One region of the Paenibacillus sp. Marseille-Q9583 genome, then DNA from elsewhere that is predicted to be linked to it. Evidence: riboswitches for the same ligand, from Rfam matches in the RefSeq annotation. Region 1 holds a riboswitch; each other region holds the start of a gene.
The links. Region 1 has a riboswitch for cyclic di-GMP ahead of ACWNM1_RS08130 (DUF6612 family protein). Riboswitches for the same ligand answer to the same signal wherever they lie in the genome.
Positions count from the first base shown of each region.

Region 1 (4,401 bases):
TTCTAGTTCGGCGGGCTTAACAATGGTTGTACCTTTGTTATTCTTGGAATACTTAGCTTCGATTTTCGTGTTGTATGTATCCTTTTCTCCATCACTTATCAGCACATAACTCAGATCGACTGTCAGCTTTTCCGTCTGCCAGGTCTTAGTATTGACGAATAATTTCCACGTTACGCTTTTGGGTTGAACTGTCTCACCATCCCAGAGGTTCTCCTGGTCATAGAGTTTGATTATTCCCTTAGCTGCTGTCGGATCGGTTACCGTGAACTGCAGGACGGTCTGAGCACCGGCAGTGCTGACTTTCATAGATTTTTTATAATTCTTTACCGAATCAAGCATGGAAACAGGATCGTATTGACCTTTGGAGTAAAAAGAATCCCACTCCATCTTCTCCAGTCCAATCCAATACTGCGCATCAGGATCGATTGGCTCACCGTCATCGTCGTAACCTTCATCTTCAGATTCATCGATCAGTTCACTTCCGTCTACAAGATAGTAAAACTCCTTGTCATTGGCATATAGACTGTACGATGTTTCTAAAAGACTACTATCAACGGTGCCAGCTGCAGCAAAATTCGGCAGTCGATTAATATCCAGCTTCAGTGTGTTAGTGTTGCTGATACGTACCCCACCGCTCTGAATATCCTGTTTTTTGATCACATCTAAGTGAAAATTCTTTATTGCTTTAGAGGCTGCCGTTACTTTGCTAATCATTTGATCCGCGGTTACTGCTGTTGTGGTAGCTGCAGACACGACTTCAGGATTAGACATCCATCCGATCGTTCCGGACAGCAATAAAGCACCTACTGCCAAACTAGTGCCTATTGTTTTGAAAAAACTGTTCATGTACTTCCCCTTTCGGCCCCTTGCGATAATGTAACGCCGTATAGGTCGAAATAATAAAAGAGCTCAAAATTGATTACATATTCTTAGAGCTATCCTTTATGCTTCATAAGACATCCCTATGGCGGCCTGGCGATCATTTCCTTCTGTAGAAAAGGCTTTAGACCCATGGCTTTGTGTCATCATCTTTCGATGATTTTACCTTTAACGCGGACATTCAATTAGTTTTAATTAGCTTACGGACGCCTGTCCCACCGCTAATTTTACCATGGTTATAATTACCTGTAAACGACTTATCTTCCATTCAAATTCGCTATGATACTCAGAAGAAATACTATAATCAAAATGAAAAATGAACGATTACATACGCTTATAAGTCTTATTAATGAGAACAGCAAGACAGGGGGTGCAGCAAAATGAGTGAACAAGAAATTTTCGAGCTCTATAAAGAACAGGTATATTATTTTTGTTACTACTTAATGAAAAATCAGGCAGATGCGGAGGATATTTGCCAAGAGGTATTTGTAAAAGTTATCTTAGCGGATAAGTCTAGGGTAAGAAACTTGAAATCTTGGATTTTAAGAATTGCTTCGAATGAGTGCAACAGTGTGATTAAGAGGCGTAAAACGGGGTGGATGAAAGAAGTACGTAATTATTTACTATCCAGGTCTGAGGAATCAAACCCTGTAGAAAAACGTTTGGATCGACAGGAAACTAAAAAAGAATTACAAGGGTTATACAGTCAGCTTCCCGACAAAATCAGAATGGTAGTAGTCCTTCGTTTTATCAACGAATTGACTGTACCCGAGATCTCTAAAGTTATGAGCATACCCGAAGGAACTGTAAAATCCAGACTGAATAAGTGACTTAAAATACTAAATAGTATGGGTGGAACCCAACTAAAGGAGCTGAGTAGTAATGAGTCTGTATATTGAAAAAGATAAACATATTCCCCGACCGGATTATGATTTGATGTGGACTGCCATAGAACAAGAAGCCTATAAACGTCAAAGAAATCTGAATGCGTCCCAGAATACTCCTAGGTCTAATAAAAAGGTTGTTCCAATCAGCATCGTCTTCTCTTGCCTCTTTCTTGTGGCCATTCCTGTATTCGCTAGTATGACGATTAATTGGGATAAAATTGGTGGTCGGAGTGTGAACAATGCATTAAATAACGGCATCGGTCAACAGTATAATCTTCAAGCTTCCAGTTCAGGAGTAACAATGAATTTGAACGGTGTTGTAACTGACGGAGAAAAAATGAAAATGCTGTTATCACTTGATACTAAATCTGATCTATCCCAATATACTGGATTTGCTACAGAGGAAAACATCATGACTAGTGAATCAGGTGCCAAGGCAAAGGTATACGGTTATTTAGAATACGATCCTGAAAGCCAGAAACTCATTGGAGTATATGAGACACCTGATACATTAAAGGATGATAAAAAGGACTACAAGTTTGAAGCACGGAATCTCATTTTTTACCGTGATCAGAATATTCCCTTACAATCTAATCATCAAGCAGGGGATACAATCGATACTGGAGTTAAGCAATATCCAAGCATTCAAATCGAATCCGTTCGACATGTTTCCAATCAAACCATTATCCGTTACAAAGTCGCTGCATCACCATCTGACTTAGGACGGGGTAACCCACATTTGGTAGTTAGTACTGGTGGTCAAGAGAAGGAGGCAATTCCTACCATCATGCCTAACGAAGGATCGGATTTATTTATTGAACAGGTTTTCAATATAACTGAATCAGATTGGAAGGAAGCTAGTCTTCAATTTGGTTACATTAAAGAAGCGAAACGATTTTCAGGTACGTGGAAGTTCGATTTTAAAGCAGATGGACAAAAAGCAAGTGAGGCGATTTACACTAAGAAACTGTATAACAGTTCTGAATTTCAAGAAAAGACCGGTATAACCTTGGATCAGCTAGTGGTTACCCCTTTGGATATCCAAATTCTAATAGATGAAAATGATTCACTAAAAAAAGGAATTGTCCACTATAATACCGCTCAGTTGGTTATAGGTGATAAAACAATCACTGGGGGTTGGAATTTGAAAGGAGATCATTCCGAAAGCTACCAGCATTTATTTCAGTTCGAATCTCCGGAATGGTATAACGACTGGTCCGATGTTCCAATGAAACTTATATTAAAGGATGCTGTGATTGAGAAACGTGATACCACTAAGAATTGGATCACCATAAACAAACCTAAAGAAGACAAACAGTTCACTTCAATTGATGTCGATGGATTAAAGATTGAATTCATGTACTATGCTGAGGGCGAAAATTTAATTGTTGAATCATCTTCCAAATCTCCTGGCTTCAAAAGCGTTAACCAAACTACGTTACGGATTAACGGCAAAGAAGTGGTGCCTGAAATTACACCTAAGGGCATGATATCTACAGGAACTAATATTGATAGCTACAAAGATATTCCTTTCGACGAAAAAATCGAACTGAACCCTGGTATCTATAAATATAGCGATCCTAGCCGGAACGAGGAAATAAAACTTTAATACAGGAAGTTAATTTATTGTCCCGCCCTTTCTTGTTAATCTTAAGGGCGGGTTATTTTTGGATAGAATCAATTCTGTTATGTATCTCTTTTATTTCCTTCATAACAAAAAAAGCATAGAACGGACTCAAGTCCGCTTTATGCTTTCCATTATTAGGATAAACAATATTTAACCAGCGCATCACGCACACCATGCTCATTGTTCGAACCTGTAACAGCATTCGCAGCCGCTTTTACCTCTACAGGAGAATTATCCATCGCCACGCCCATCCCCGCATAGGTAAGAATAGAAATATCATTAAAATAATTACCGATTGAGAGGACTTCTTCTTGCGGAATTCCCAGCTTCACAGCGAGATTTCTTAATGCGTTGCCCTTAGAAGATTCGGGATGCATCAAATCAACGAAAAATTCACCACTCCGCAAAATATTGTACTCAGGAGCCCAAGTACGCCATTCACGTTCAGCTTCATCAAGGATTTCTGGCTGTGTAAATACAGTAAACTTAACAACCGGTTCACGGAAATCTTCCCAGGCTGGTAGCGTCGCTGGCACAATACGGAAGTGCTCATACATATAATTAGCTTCTTTAGTCAGATTCTCTACATTATCAACATACATATCAAAAGCAGTATTCACATCATAATGAATATTGTACTTACGGCAATAGTCAATATAGGGGTCAAGACCACGTGCATCCATACCATATTGGTGCAGCACTTCTCGATCTTCCACTCGTACCGTCGCTGCTCCATTGTGACCAAGCACGTAACCAGTCAGCCCCATTTCCTCCATGAAAGGAATCGAGTTCTGTGGACTGCGTCCCGTACACAATACGATTTGACCGCCAAGACGTGTAACCTCAGCAATAGCTTCCTTATTCTCAGAGCTTAAGTGGTGATCATCATTTAATAGCGTACCGTCCACATCTAGTGCAATCAGTTTGTATCTCATACTCCACCATCCTTGTCTTTCTTTTTCTATATTATCCTTGAGATGATTCTGCGCCTAAGAGTGCCAGTTCCTC
Region 1 is NZ_CDRJTB010000011.1:119,138-123,538, reverse strand. It holds gene ACWNM1_RS08130 (DUF6612 family protein) at 1-846, opposite strand, end outside; cyclic di-GMP riboswitch class I at 964-1,056, opposite strand; gene ACWNM1_RS08125 (RNA polymerase sigma factor) at 1,260-1,709, shown strand; gene ACWNM1_RS08120 (DUF4179 domain-containing protein) at 1,762-3,375, shown strand; gene ACWNM1_RS08115 (Cof-type HAD-IIB family hydrolase) at 3,528-4,328, opposite strand; gene ACWNM1_RS08110 (pseudouridine synthase) at 4,360-4,401, opposite strand, start outside.

Region 2 (4,401 bases), on a different contig from region 1:
AATTCCGGTCATATGAATGAATCCTCCTGAAAAACTCTATAGTTTTTTAGTTATAAGAATAATTAAGCTGTAACGGTGGAAATGATCTCGATGTTATCTAGTCCTGCTTTACGACCCAGACGAGCAAGCTGCATTTTAAGAATTGGGTTATTTTCAAGGGTTAGATTTACTTTTACAAATCCATCATTCTTAAACATTACGAAGCAACCTTCCAAAAGAGGCACAACATCAGGTGCGGTTACGTTTAGCTTTCTGCAGTCGATTTGTAATTCATAGTCTGCTGGAGTGATAGGATTAATAGTTTGTTGATAAGCTTGGATAGATTTCAGACCATCTTCTTCAGAAAATGTTCCTTCCAGCTCAATATTGATCACTTTTTTAGTAGTGTCTGTCTTTAAAATAAACTGTCCCACGTTAACATCTCTCCCGATATTTTAATTTACTGAAAATAGTTACTTTATCTCTTCAATCGTTTCGAGAAGAATATTAAAAGCGGTGATGATTCTAGGTGCCCCTATAGCGGGTACTAAGTGTAATAGAATACCTTTGAGTTGTTCTACAGTAACTCCCACACGAAGAGCCATGACATAATGAACACCCAATTGATCAAACTGACCCATCGAAATCAGGGCAGAAATAACTGCGATTTCCTTCCAGTCAGCTTCGATTGTGTTGCGTTGAAAAATATCGCCGTATGCATTCCCCATAATAAATTCAGCTAAATCGGGGAAATGTTCTTTAATCGGAGCCAGTGCTTTAGCTCCGTAGTCTCCTGAGAGATTCGTGAAGTGGTTAAGACCACTGTTTACATTGTCTTTCATAAGTGACCTCCTAATTTAGGTTCAAAGTACGGTGAGCAGTCGGAGGGACCTCATCACGGTCTGTTAACAGTTCAATGACGGCAACACGGTTGATGGCAACAGCGTCCTTGATAGCTGTTTCGAACTCCTCCGCTGTCTCACATTTGTAACCCGTAGCACCTAGTGATTCTGCGAATTTCACAGCGTCCATAGGGACTTCGTAGATAGTTCCGTCAATACGTCCTGTAGTTTTTTCCATACCTTTTAGAGCCATATCTAGCTGTTTATTATTCACAACAATGAATATGACAGGAATATCCTTGCAGACAGCAGCGTTAATCTCTGCGCCTAGCATCATAAAGCAGCCATCTCCTGTAATGCAGAAGATCGTTTCTTCTGGAGCAGCAACCTTTGCACCAATCGCCATCCCAATGGAATTACCCATGCAAGCAAAGTAAGCATCGAAAACAAAACTGCCCGGTTTTTTAACCTTGTACCATTTCGCAGCATGGAAACCGTGACTACCATCATCAACAAAGACTGTGCTGTTATAAGGAATCAAATCACTCATCGTACTCAAGACCGATGCAAGTGAAAGGTTTGGTAAAATCGGAGGCTCTTCGGTATAATCAGAATTTGTCGGTGCTTCGCGTTTTGTGATGTTGTTCGTGTCAATATTATTGAGATAGTAAACTAGATTGTCGCGTAGATCTCCAGTCACTGGAATCGTTTTAGAGAACAATATTTTTCCGACAAAAGTCGGATCGCTATCAAACTGAATTAATGTTGCAGGATGATTTTCCCTTTTAAGATTACAAATAGTCATATCACTTAAACGTGAGCCAAGAACGATAAATAGATCACTTTGATTCAGCAAGTCATCCCCATGGGTACAACCGCCTACTCCAATTGGACCATGATAGAGTGGATGATCCCAAGCTATAGCCCCTTTACCACCTGGAGATGTAACTACAGGAATATTAAATGTTTCCGCTAATTGAATTAGCTCACTATGTGCTCCAGAGCGGTTAACGCCTTTACCCGCGATAATTATTGGATTCTTAGAGTTATTTATAGCATCAAGTACTCGGTCGATATTAGCATGGCTAACCAGTGATTCGCGTTCAGGGATTACAATATTACATTCCTCTAGCAATTCCGTTTGTACATCAAAGGGAATACAAAGGTGAACTGGACCACGATTACCGCTCAAGGCAATGGATATGGCATGATTAAAGATTGTGTTAAAGTGATCTCCACGTTCAATAAGCTTGCTATATAAGGTGGCAGGTCTAAACATATCAGCTAAATCAGCTAGAAAAGAGGTAGAGTCCTGACATTGGGGAATTCCAAGCTCTTTAATAGATTGATGGCCAGTAATAAATAGGACAGGTAGGTTGTTAGCCTTAGCATGTGCTGCTGCAGTTAATAGGTTTGTTCCACCAGGACCTGAAGTACCAAAAGCTACACCTAGTTTTCCAGTTTTAAGCGCATACCCGGCTGCTTCGAAGCCGGAACTGGACTCATGTCTCCCAGGAATAAATTCAATACCGTAATCTACCATTTTAAGAACAATAGGACAAATGGATTTCCCGATAATACCAAAGGAATGGGTAACACCTAGGTTCCGTAGTGCTTCCGACATGTAATCTGCGACTGTCTTCAAAAAATACACCTCACAAGTTGATTGTTATTTTAAAATCAAACATTAGAAAACCTGTGCTCTGAATTAGGGCACAGGTTGGTGGCATAAATCGCCATAGAGACTGAACAATTGTTCAGTCGTCTTGGTTTTCTGCAACCTGGCAGTCATGGCCTCTGATATAAATGAGGCTGTAGATCCATGGTTTTGCGTCATCCTCTTTCGAAGATTTTGCCAATATTAATTTTAAAATTTATAAGAAGAATTTTCCTTTACAATATATTCCTAGAGAACCTTTGTCAATATATTTTCGCAAATTAACTCGAATTTTGACGAAAGTCTTGTCCAACCTATGAAATAATAGATATAAAAAAACTCCCCCTAAGTCAAAACTTAGAAGGAGTTTTTGGACTTGTTTATATGATTTGCAAATGACTTAAAACTTGAAAATATGGATAGTCTTCTGTAGATTAAATACAGCCTGTGTCATTTTCTCCGTTTCTTCAGCGACGGACTGCAGGGCATTAATTTGTTCATTCATAGCGGCGGATACTTCCTCGGTGCCGGCAGCGGTTTGCTGTGTGATTGCAGAGATATTCTCTATTGCACTTGAGATTTTCAAGGCACTTTCTAACATCAGATCACTTTCAGCAGAGAAGGAAGAGATTTGCTCGGTAATATACTGCACACTTTGCACAATTTGAGCAAAGATATGAGCAGATTGAGTGATCATCTCATTCTGTACCTGTACGACTTCTTCGTTGATAGCGATATTGTCAATCGCTTGTTTGATATCAGTTTCGATGCTCCGAACTAAGCCAAAGACTTCCTTCGTTGAAGCTGTTGATTCCTCGGCAAGTTTACGAACCTCCTGTGCGACTACAGCAAAACCTCGACCATGCTCTCCTGCACGTGCAGCTTCGATGGAGGCATTCAGCGATAAGAGGTTGGTCTGCTCAGCGATCTCTGTGATGGTTTTTGTAATCATCGTAATTCCGCGAGCATTATGAGACAGGGCTTCGATAGTATCAGCTACTTTTTGAGTAGCCTGGATGTTTTTGCGCATGCCTTCAGCTTGAGTATCAACGGACTGCCGTCCTTGTTCAACTAGTTCTAATGTATGTATTGAACGTCTGTTCATTTCTTTCGTTGAATTCGTATAATTGGATACTTTATTCTCAATATCTTTAATGGATTCTGTCATTTCAGCGATATCCGTAGATATTTCATTTGCACCAAGAGCTAGCTCGTTAGACGAAGAGGCTACCTGTGCCATGACAATTTTCAAATTCTGATTCTTATCTTCGATTCCACGGCTTGCATCCATAACTTGACGAGTGATTTGTGATGCTTCTGTCAAAATCTTTTTGAGCTTGTCAATCATAGTATTAAAGGAACGACTTACGTCCCCCATAGACCCGTTCTCGTCGGCTCTACTAGTAAAATCCCCTTTTGAAATACTATGAGATACATTCGCGATGTCATCAAAAGAAGATGTAAGCGTTCTCTCGATAAAGCGGGCCACGGGGAAAGTTAGAGCAGCAAGAACTACGATCAGAACAATACCCAAAATAATGTTGCCTAAGATCATAAAAGTAACTAAAACAGGAATGGCAAATAGTGCGGCAACGAGGTAACATCCGGCAACAATTCTTTGTTTTAACGGAAGTTTATGCATCCAGTTCATTGGTATAATGTCCTCCTTATTAATATTATGTATTGGTGTTATTATATGGGATTTAAGGGTGATTGGTCTATAGTAAGAACTGACATAAATCTTCTTTTCGGAGTAGTTCTTTAGATTTCGTGTCAAAAATCCTCATAAATAGCTGAAATTTTTGCGATAGCAGACTTTACCATCTCTAAAAGTTCTTGCGGTGAAAGTACAATAACCGAGGGACTAAAAGAAAGGATTATCCGGCAGGCCGACTCGATCGTATTAAATTCGGCATCTACGTT
Region 2 is NZ_CDRJTB010000018.1:70,479-74,879, reverse strand. It holds gene ACWNM1_RS11230 (3-oxoacyl-[acyl-carrier-protein] synthase III C-terminal domain-containing protein) at 1-12, opposite strand, end outside; gene ACWNM1_RS11225 (hypothetical protein) at 63-413, opposite strand; gene ACWNM1_RS11220 (carboxymuconolactone decarboxylase family protein) at 453-821, opposite strand; gene ACWNM1_RS11215 (thiamine pyrophosphate-binding protein) at 832-2,475, opposite strand; cyclic di-GMP riboswitch class I at 2,594-2,688, opposite strand; gene ACWNM1_RS11210 (methyl-accepting chemotaxis protein) at 2,879-4,129, opposite strand; gene ACWNM1_RS11205 (helix-turn-helix transcriptional regulator) at 4,252-4,401, opposite strand, start outside.
Region 2: another riboswitch for cyclic di-GMP. It lies ahead of ACWNM1_RS11215 (thiamine pyrophosphate-binding protein); the one in region 1 lies ahead of ACWNM1_RS08130 (DUF6612 family protein).

Region 3 (4,401 bases), on a different contig from region 1:
GCAGCAGGTACACTGGATTTGAACTCAGATCCTTCTGTTATCGTTGATTTGAAGGATTTGAAGCCAGGCGATACGATCAAAAGAGACTTCAAACTAAAAAATGACGGTACACTTGATATCGGTTCGATTCTCCTCAAAACAGCTACCTCTATTAATGATGTAGGTGGTAACAACGGCGCTAACGATTTGGCAAAATCCATCAAGGTTAAATTCCTGGTGAATAAAGATAAAAGCGGCATCTTACCTGGTAGTGAAGAGAAAGTAGTTTGGGAAACTACCCTGGCCGATTTGAAGACTCAGACACCGGATCTCGTAAAAAACACTGGACTTGATGCAATCTGGGGAACTAGCGAAGCATCTGGAATTAAGGCCGGCACAAATGATAGCTTCACCGTTCAATTCGAATTTGTTGATAACGGCCAAGAGCAGAACTACTTCCAAAAAGATTCATTAACACTGACTTGGGATTTCGTAGGTAAGCAAACTGCTGGATCCGCTAAATAATCTAATAAGTCTTCCATTCGAAGAGCAGCAGATTCTTATTCCGGAAAGCGGATAAGTAGATGCTGCTCTTCTTTTTACAATAAACTTTGTCGAATTTATTGATATTTGCTATACTAATAACAAAAATTACGGAGGGGCGTCAGCATAGTGCCACAAAATATGGGCCAACGTATCCAGCATCTCCGCCTAGAAAAGGGATTCTCCCTATCTGAGCTTGCGGACAGAGCGGATGTTGCTAAGTCGTATCTTAGCAATGTGGAGAGAAACATCCAATCCAATCCTTCAATCCAGTTTATCGAAAAGATCGCCGATGCGCTTCAGGTATCCATCCACGCTTTGCTCTATGGAGAACCTAATGATGCTGAGGAGTCACCTTTAGATTCGGAATGGTTCCGATTGGTGCAGGAAGCTATGGCCTCAGGCATAAGCAAACGCGAATTCAAGGAGTTTCTGGACTACCAGAAATGGCGCCTTGATCAGAAGGATTAATATTCCACCTGACCTGATAAGATCCTCTTCTACTCATACTATTAAACATAAGCGCCTTCACCCTCCTAACATGGACTGCGGAGGCGTTTGAATTCTAGCAGAATCAATGATCATATTCGTTGTGAAACTTACATTTTGCTTTATACCGAAAAGGGGCCCAGCGAGTTATCGCTGGGCCCCTTTTCAAAATATAACGCACTAAATGTATTACTGCACGGCTTGCACTGTCTTCTCATGAAAGAATCGACGAATTTCATCTGCCTTTATGCCAGCCTTCTTAGCTGCTAATAATAAATGTACCCACTCAACGTCTAGATCAATGACCTGCTGTTCTCTGTTGCTTCCCTGGTTGGACTTGTCCAAAAAATCTCCTCCTAAGATTTTACGTCCCCAGGCAATCCGGCTGTCATAGTATTTCTACCTTAGACCCGCGACTTTGTGCCCCTGCCTTTCGGCAGGTTTACCTTTTACTGGACCCTTTACGCGAAAGGATCTACTTTGAAATATATGAAAATCGCTAACTGCAATAACATTATACTATACTAAAGTGGAAAAGTGTGTCGATTTCTGATTAGTTTTTCCATTAAAAAACAAAAAATAGAAGCGCTTTTGTGCGATATCTTGTCCTATTAACACGATACTCGTCCCATTCATAAAATTAATTAAGCCAATATAATAATACTTCCTTCCCTATTAGTTAAAAATAAGGATATTAGAATCATTTTAGTGGGCCTTAGGAATGGGTAATGAGAAGAAACAGCGTTCTTTTCATTAGAACAAGCTAACCCATACCATTTTGCGAACGTATTGGACGAAAGAATGAATTGATTACACGTGTGGAAAGTAGCACAATAAGATGAGAAATGAAACCGCAATCATCACAGCTCCAGTAAGCGTTGACACAAAATGTCACGTATGGAGTTCATCCGTTAAGGAGGATGTATTCATGGCAGCCAAAGAGCCCTATAACGAATCCATTTGGAGTAAGTATTACGGACCCAATTTAGGCTACATTCAAGAAAGATATGAACAGTTTGTGAAAGATCCTTCCACCGTAGAGAATAATTATCGCGAGCTTTTTACAAATTCGGGTCCCCCACCCCTAACACCGGATAGCGAACCGGCTCCACAGCCTCGCATTTCGGGAGACACCGAATGGCTTAGAAAGGCAGTAAGAGCTTCCAAGCTAATCGCTAATATTCGTATATATGGCCATATGGCCGCTGATATTGATCCGCTTGAGCGCGATCACAATCCCATGGCTAAATATCTTGAACTCGAGACCTATGAGCTGACTCGTGAGGATCTGATCGCACTACCTGCCACGCTCATTTGGGAGAATGCGCCGAATGATGTGCATACCGGATGGGATGCAGTTCAGCGTATGCGTCAGGCTTACACCAAGACAATCGCCTATGAATTCGGGCATGTGCATGAAGAACAAGAACTGAAATGGTTGAACAGACAGGCAGAATCCACAAGCTCACCAGCGCCTTTAAATAATGCAGAACGTAAAGAGCTGCTAAACCGCCTGATCCAAGTAGAGCAATTCGAAACCTTCCTCCACAAAACCTTTGTGGGTCAGAAGCGTTTCAGTTTGGAAGGCAATGACGCTCTCGTACCGATGCTGGATGAAATCGTACGCGCTGCTGCGCATGACGGCGCAGAGCATATTCTGATGGGCATGGCGCATCGTGGTCGCCTCAACGTTCTTGCACATATTTTGGGTAAACCTTATGACATTATATTTTCAGAGTTTCATCATTCTCCAAACAAGGAGCTTTTCCCTTCCGAAGGCTCTACAGGCATTAACTATGGCTGGACGGGTGATGTGAAATACCATCTCGGTGCAGATCGTGCTGTCCGCGAAGGAGAAACCGTACGCACAAGAATAACACTAGCGAATAATCCAAGTCACTTGGAATTCGTCAATCCTGTCGTGGAAGGCTTCACTCGTGCTGCTCAAGAAGATCGGAGCACAGCCGGATTGCCGAAGATTGATACCAGTAAAGCTATGGCGGTACTGATGCATGGCGATGCTGCTTTTCCAGGTGAAGGGATTGTTGCAGAAACACTTAATATTGGCAAACTTCAAGGTTATCAGAATGGCGGGACGATCCATATCATTGTTAATAACCGGATCGGCTTTACGACAGAAAGCGAAGACTCCCGTTCAACGCATTATGCGAGTGACATCGCCAAAGGATATGAAATTCCAATTATCCATGTCAATGCTGATGATCCTGAGGCCTGTATATCAGCCGTTCGTTTAGCTAGTGCATATCGCAATCAATTCAAAAAGGATTTCGTTATTGATCTCATCGGCTATCGTCGTCATGGACATAACGAAATGGATGATCCTGAAACTACACAACCTATCGTGTACGGTAAGGTACGCAATCATCCAACCGTTTACAAGGTGTATGCGGAGCGGCTACAGCGTGAAAAAATCCTTACAGCTGAAGATGTACAAAAGATGCACGTTGAAACAGAAGGCGTATTGCAACGTGCGTACGATAGTATGAAGGAAGGCAATCACAAGAAAAAAGAACCAAAAGCCTTCCTTCCTCTTCAAACAGATCGCTCAGCGGCAGGCACTACAGCCGTACCGATCTCCAGTCTGCAAGAGATTAATCGTGAGCTACTGAGCGTACCTGATGGATTCCAAGTCTATCCGAAACTGGAGCGAATTCTGCAGCGTCGCAAGGACGCGCTGAATGAGGGTGAAAAGGTCGACTGGGCACTCGCTGAGTCCCTCGCCTTTGCAACCATCCTGAAGGATGGAACGCCAATTCGACTTAGCGGTCAGGATGCACAGCGCGGCACCTTCGCACACCGCCATCTAGTGCTGCACGACAGCAAGACAGGAGAGTTATTCTCTCCGCTTCATCAGCTAAGTAATTCTCGCGCTTCCTTTGGCGTATATAACAGTCCGCTATCTGAAGCTTCTGTGCTAGGCTTTGAGTATGGTTATAATGTGTTCGCACCAGAAACCTTCGTCATCTGGGAAGCACAATATGGCGACTTCGCCAATGCAGGTCAGGTTATATTTGATCAGTTCATTGCCGCTGGACGTGCGAAATGGACGCAGCGCAGCAATCTCGTCGTCATGTTACCGCATGGCTATGAGGGACAGGGACCTGAGCATTCCAGTGGTAGATTGGAACGCTTCCTACAGTTATCCGCGGAAGAGAACTGGACCGTTGCTAACTTGACCACTGCTTCTCAATATTTCCATGTCTTGCGACGCCAAGCTGCTTTATGTGGACAGGAAGACGCTAAACCACTGGTGATTATGACGCCGAAGAGTCTCATTCGTAATCCGCGTAGCACATCTGCCGGAACTGAGCTCGCCTCCGGACAATTCCAGCCTGTGTTAGCAGAGCCCCTGCTAGGCCAGAAACCAGG
Region 3 is NZ_CDRJTB010000004.1:85,944-90,344, reverse strand. It holds gene ACWNM1_RS03615 (TasA family protein) at 1-504, shown strand, start outside; gene ACWNM1_RS03610 (helix-turn-helix domain-containing protein) at 664-993, shown strand; gene ACWNM1_RS03605 (anti-repressor SinI family protein) at 1,201-1,356, opposite strand; cyclic di-GMP riboswitch class I at 1,384-1,468, opposite strand; gene ACWNM1_RS03600 (2-oxoglutarate dehydrogenase E1 component) at 1,940-4,401, shown strand, end outside.
Region 3: another riboswitch for cyclic di-GMP. It lies ahead of ACWNM1_RS03605 (anti-repressor SinI family protein); the one in region 1 lies ahead of ACWNM1_RS08130 (DUF6612 family protein).

Region 4 (4,401 bases), on a different contig from region 1:
CGTAATAAACTTGTTATAAGCTTCTGTCGCAGTTCCTGTGAAAATAACATGATCGCTGACCATTTCCACCACATCGATGAGCTCGCGATCTTGAACATTCGGATGCGCTGCCTTATCTTCATCTAATTTTTTTTATAGGTGGTTAAGAAGGCTTTGAATTGTTCTGGATCTGTGGTCCTGGTCATCATAGGGATCTTGGTAAGCCCCTCGAAGCGGATCATAGGTGCTTTGCCTTGTTCCTCTGCTGTATATGGATTGACGATATACACTGTACCGCCCTTAGTCACTTCATGTGCATAATAACTATTCGTAGCAAATTCAGGAACGGTTATAATGTTCTTACCTGGACGCAATTGCACACCTCTAGCCCAAACATTCCAAGCCGCCTCTTGTTGAGAAAAGACTAAAGAAGGTAGTTTATCGCTAGAAGCTGCGTCCACATAAACGTTGATCGTATCTCCAGGCATTGCAACGAGACCTGTAGGCTGGTTGTTCGTACCGAAACCAATTCTCAGGTTTTCCTGCGCATGCTTTTTCATATCTCCACGTTGTTCCGCCTCAATGATGGTGCCTTCGGTTTGAACTTCACCATTCACTAGCTTCTTAGCTAAATCCAAAGAATCTTTCAGGATTGGATAGAGCGGATGTACTTTTGCCGCTTCTTCTAATTCATTGATTGCTTCGACGCTATTATAAGCAGGAACAACCGCACTCATCGTGCCATCTGTGAAAATACCATTTACAGCTTCGCTTACTTTATCCTCTGTATAAAATCTAAATTCAGCTGCAAAGGGTCTGTTGATATTGGCTTTTGTGAACTTGAATTTCAATCTTTTAAACTTCGTAGGTTCGAATTTAAACTCCAGAAAGTCATTCGTACTAGTCGCGGTTCCGCTAGATACGAGCTGGAAGGTCTCTCCCTTACTTGTTTCTGATGCATAAATTTGAAAAGCCTCTGGAAAGCCTTTGCGGTTATCTCTAGCCAGGAAAGCCACTCTATCTAGTATTTTCGCTTGCGCTAACTCAAACACAACTTCATTCGTGAAGCTGTCATCATTGTTTTTATTGGTTTCCCAGTGTGTATTCGGTTGGTCATCGAGTATGTATTCAGGTTTCGTACCTGGATAGCTTCCACCGTTCACCGTTACTTTTGATACATTAGAGTTAGGCATTCTATAAGCTTCGCTATAGGCATTTTCATATGCTGTACCATAGGCTTTTAGCTTCGAAACCTTAGCCGCTGTTGCCTCTATTTGATGATTCTCCAGAAGTACTTTTGCATTCTCTATATCTGCTTGAAACTGTGCGTACAGTGGATGTGTCTGCACTTCTTGTTCTAAAGCCGTTAATTTCTCCACCGTATTAAATGCTGCGCTAACTTGACTCAAGGTATCATCTGTAAATAAATTTTTCATTTTAGCAGATACGGTATCTTCTTTGTAAAAAGAAAACTCAGCTGCACTCGCCCAATCTTGGTTAGCTTTTTTGAAGACAAATTTAAGTCTCTTGAAGGTTGTAGGTGCAAACTGAATCTCTACTACGTCACCTGCTCCGCCTTTATATTCTCCAGAGGATGCTAGCGTAAAATCGCCTGCATCCGTTGTTGAACCATAAATATCAAATTCCTGAGCAAACCCCTTCCCCTTTGCACTGGATTGTCTTGCAGCGTATACGATTCTATTTAATTCAGTGGACTCATTGAAAACAAAGACAACCTCATTCGTAAACGTTGAACTATTCGGTTTGCCCGTTTCCCAATGCGTACTCATATCGCCATCCATAGCCTTAGCTATAGGTGAACCTGAGTAGTTACCACCGTTATTGGTAATGGATTTAATATTCGCAGGATTCATTCTAAAAACATCATTATAAGCACCTAGGATAGCCTTGCCGTACAGATCAAACGGAATAACTGACGCATTGCTGAATAGGTTAGCCTTGCTTTGTACTACAGTGTTCACTACAGTGTTCACTACACTTACCTTGCTTACATCACTTGCTAAAGCATAACCTGCCTCACTCGAAAAACTGGCTAACATGGCTGCCGATGTAGCGATCGCAATCATTTTCCTCATCTTTTCTACCCCCCAGATGTAATATGAATCTCTTCCGTGCCTAAAAATAGACACAAAAAAAACTACCCCAAAAGAGTAGCTTGATTGCGTATAAAGTCGCATAAAAACTAAGACTTAATTTTTATTAAACCTTAAGAACAAAAAGCGTAATACACTCTTTGGCAGCTGGCTGACAATAGTTATGATAACCTTAGTCCCTATAGCTTTGCGTCCCTACATTTCCATAGGTTTGCCTATGAAGTTTCGAATACATTACAAAGAGTAACATAACGCTACATCTGATCGCATGATTAATTGGTATGAAATCCGAATAGGTAATTGCAATTACTTTTTCTATCGTGATAGATATTCTTTATCGAGTATCCCGGAAGAGAGAGGAAACTTTAGGACTGGAGGTCTACTTAACTCCCCGCACCAAACAAACGCCGGAACCAATTCCACACATCGCCCGTGATGGGAATTAACCCGAAGCCATGCTCGCCAACTGCGATTAGACCATATGCCCATTGGCCAATAGCTACTGCTCCCCCAGCAATCCGTCCTATGGCTACCGCCCCAAATGCCGTATCACCTATGGCGACAGCTCCCAACGCTTTTTCGGCTATCGCGATCGCGCCTACAGCCACTCCTGCAATGGCAATCGCCCCAGCCGCGAAGCCAAGCCAGCTAATTGCTATCGCTCCAAGGGCTAACCACATTCCTAGTGATATTGCACCCACGGATAGAACCCCTACGCTTATCGCACCTATGGAAATCAAGCCTACAGCTACATCTCCAATAGCAATTAATCCAACAGCTGTCTTCACTTGTGGCTTGCTTCCGTGACCATACCCCTGACCTGAGTATCGACCCAAATTGCTGCGAATACTTACCACCGGAAATGATGGAGACGGCCATTGATAATCAATTTCTCGTCCACCTAACCCTCTAGAATCCGCCCAGCGTGTGATGTACTTATGCCATTTCATATCCATCCCGTCCCCCTTCTCAATTACCTTAATTATACAACCCCGGGGGTTGGCTGTACTCAGACTCTAACCTGAAATTCACCTCATCCTCTAGACGGAGTTATACTCATTAGGATCACTGTTTGGGAATAGGATCAGGCTTTCCAAATAAATATCCCTGAAACAACTGATAACCACTCTGCTTAAGCCATTCAAAGTCCCCTCTAAACTCCACACCTTCTGCTAAAGGAATGGATTGAATTTCTAAAGCTTTTTCTAAAAATTGTTTAGCTATTTTCTGTTTGTTCAGATCGCTGGACACACCCTGAACATATTTCATATCCAGCTTCATGTAATGGGGTTTAAGCTCCAATAACATCTCGATCGTGCTGAAACCCTCGCCAACATCATCTAAAGCGTATTCAAATCCCCGATCCTTGTAATATGTCAAAATAGCTTTCAAATGAGCGAGATCATCCACTTTCTCCGTCTCAACAACTTCAAAGACAAAAAGAGAGGAATCGGCGCCTAATTGATTAGCCAGTTCAACGGTTGATCTTAAGCAGAACTCTGGCGCGTAGATCGACGTTGGGATAAAATTAATAAACGTTTTTTTATTTAAGGGTGCCGCATATTTTACAGCAGTCATTCTACATAACCGGTCTAAAGCATATAAACGCCCACGATTCCGTGCCGCCGCAAAAATCTCATTAGGATAGATAAGGGACCCATCTTCTTTTTTAAATCTGGATAGGAGCTCGTATGCAAAAATCTCTTCCCGTACGTTCACAATCGGTTGGAAGTGACAAGTAACTAAGCCCTTAGTTATAACCTCATCAATCCACTCCATATCAAGTACAGTAGGTAATTCGGATAGAGGTCTCCATGTTTGGTCATCTATACGGAATTCAAACTGCTCCGACTCCATATGGTCATTACAGAAATCTAGGAAATCCCTCACCCCAGCCTCCTTAATCGTAATCACATTTTCTTCTACCTTATGTATCGTATTACTTCTACTCAAGTGATGAATAACCTCAGGTAAAATCCTTAGATTAAGCTCACCATGAGCCTTGATTTCAAAATTCAGCTCTCTTACTACACAATGATTACATGCCACATTCACAACCCCTTTAATAATCAATTCTCTGAAAAAGATCCTGGAACTGCTCATCTCAATCGAAATCCGTATACTCCAGTAAATACGTCGGGTCTAACACGGTGATCTGCTGATGTTGAATATCAATAATCTTTTGCTCTTGCAGATCTTTAAGCACAAGGGTAGCCGTCTCCCTGAGCGTTCCGATCATATCCGCGAACTGCTGATGGGTCAATCGAAGATCAATCCTCTGTTTGCCCTGCTCCTCTGCTCCGAATCT
Region 4 is NZ_CDRJTB010000001.1:323,385-327,785, forward strand. It holds gene ACWNM1_RS01360 (NPCBM/NEW2 domain-containing protein) at 1-63, opposite strand, end outside; gene ACWNM1_RS01365 (discoidin domain-containing protein) at 123-2,075, opposite strand; cyclic di-GMP riboswitch class I at 2,233-2,319, opposite strand; gene ACWNM1_RS01370 (hypothetical protein) at 2,477-3,049, opposite strand; gene ACWNM1_RS01375 (EAL domain-containing protein) at 3,159-4,142, opposite strand; gene ACWNM1_RS01380 (Crp/Fnr family transcriptional regulator) at 4,198-4,401, opposite strand, start outside.
Region 4: another riboswitch for cyclic di-GMP. It lies ahead of ACWNM1_RS01365 (discoidin domain-containing protein); the one in region 1 lies ahead of ACWNM1_RS08130 (DUF6612 family protein).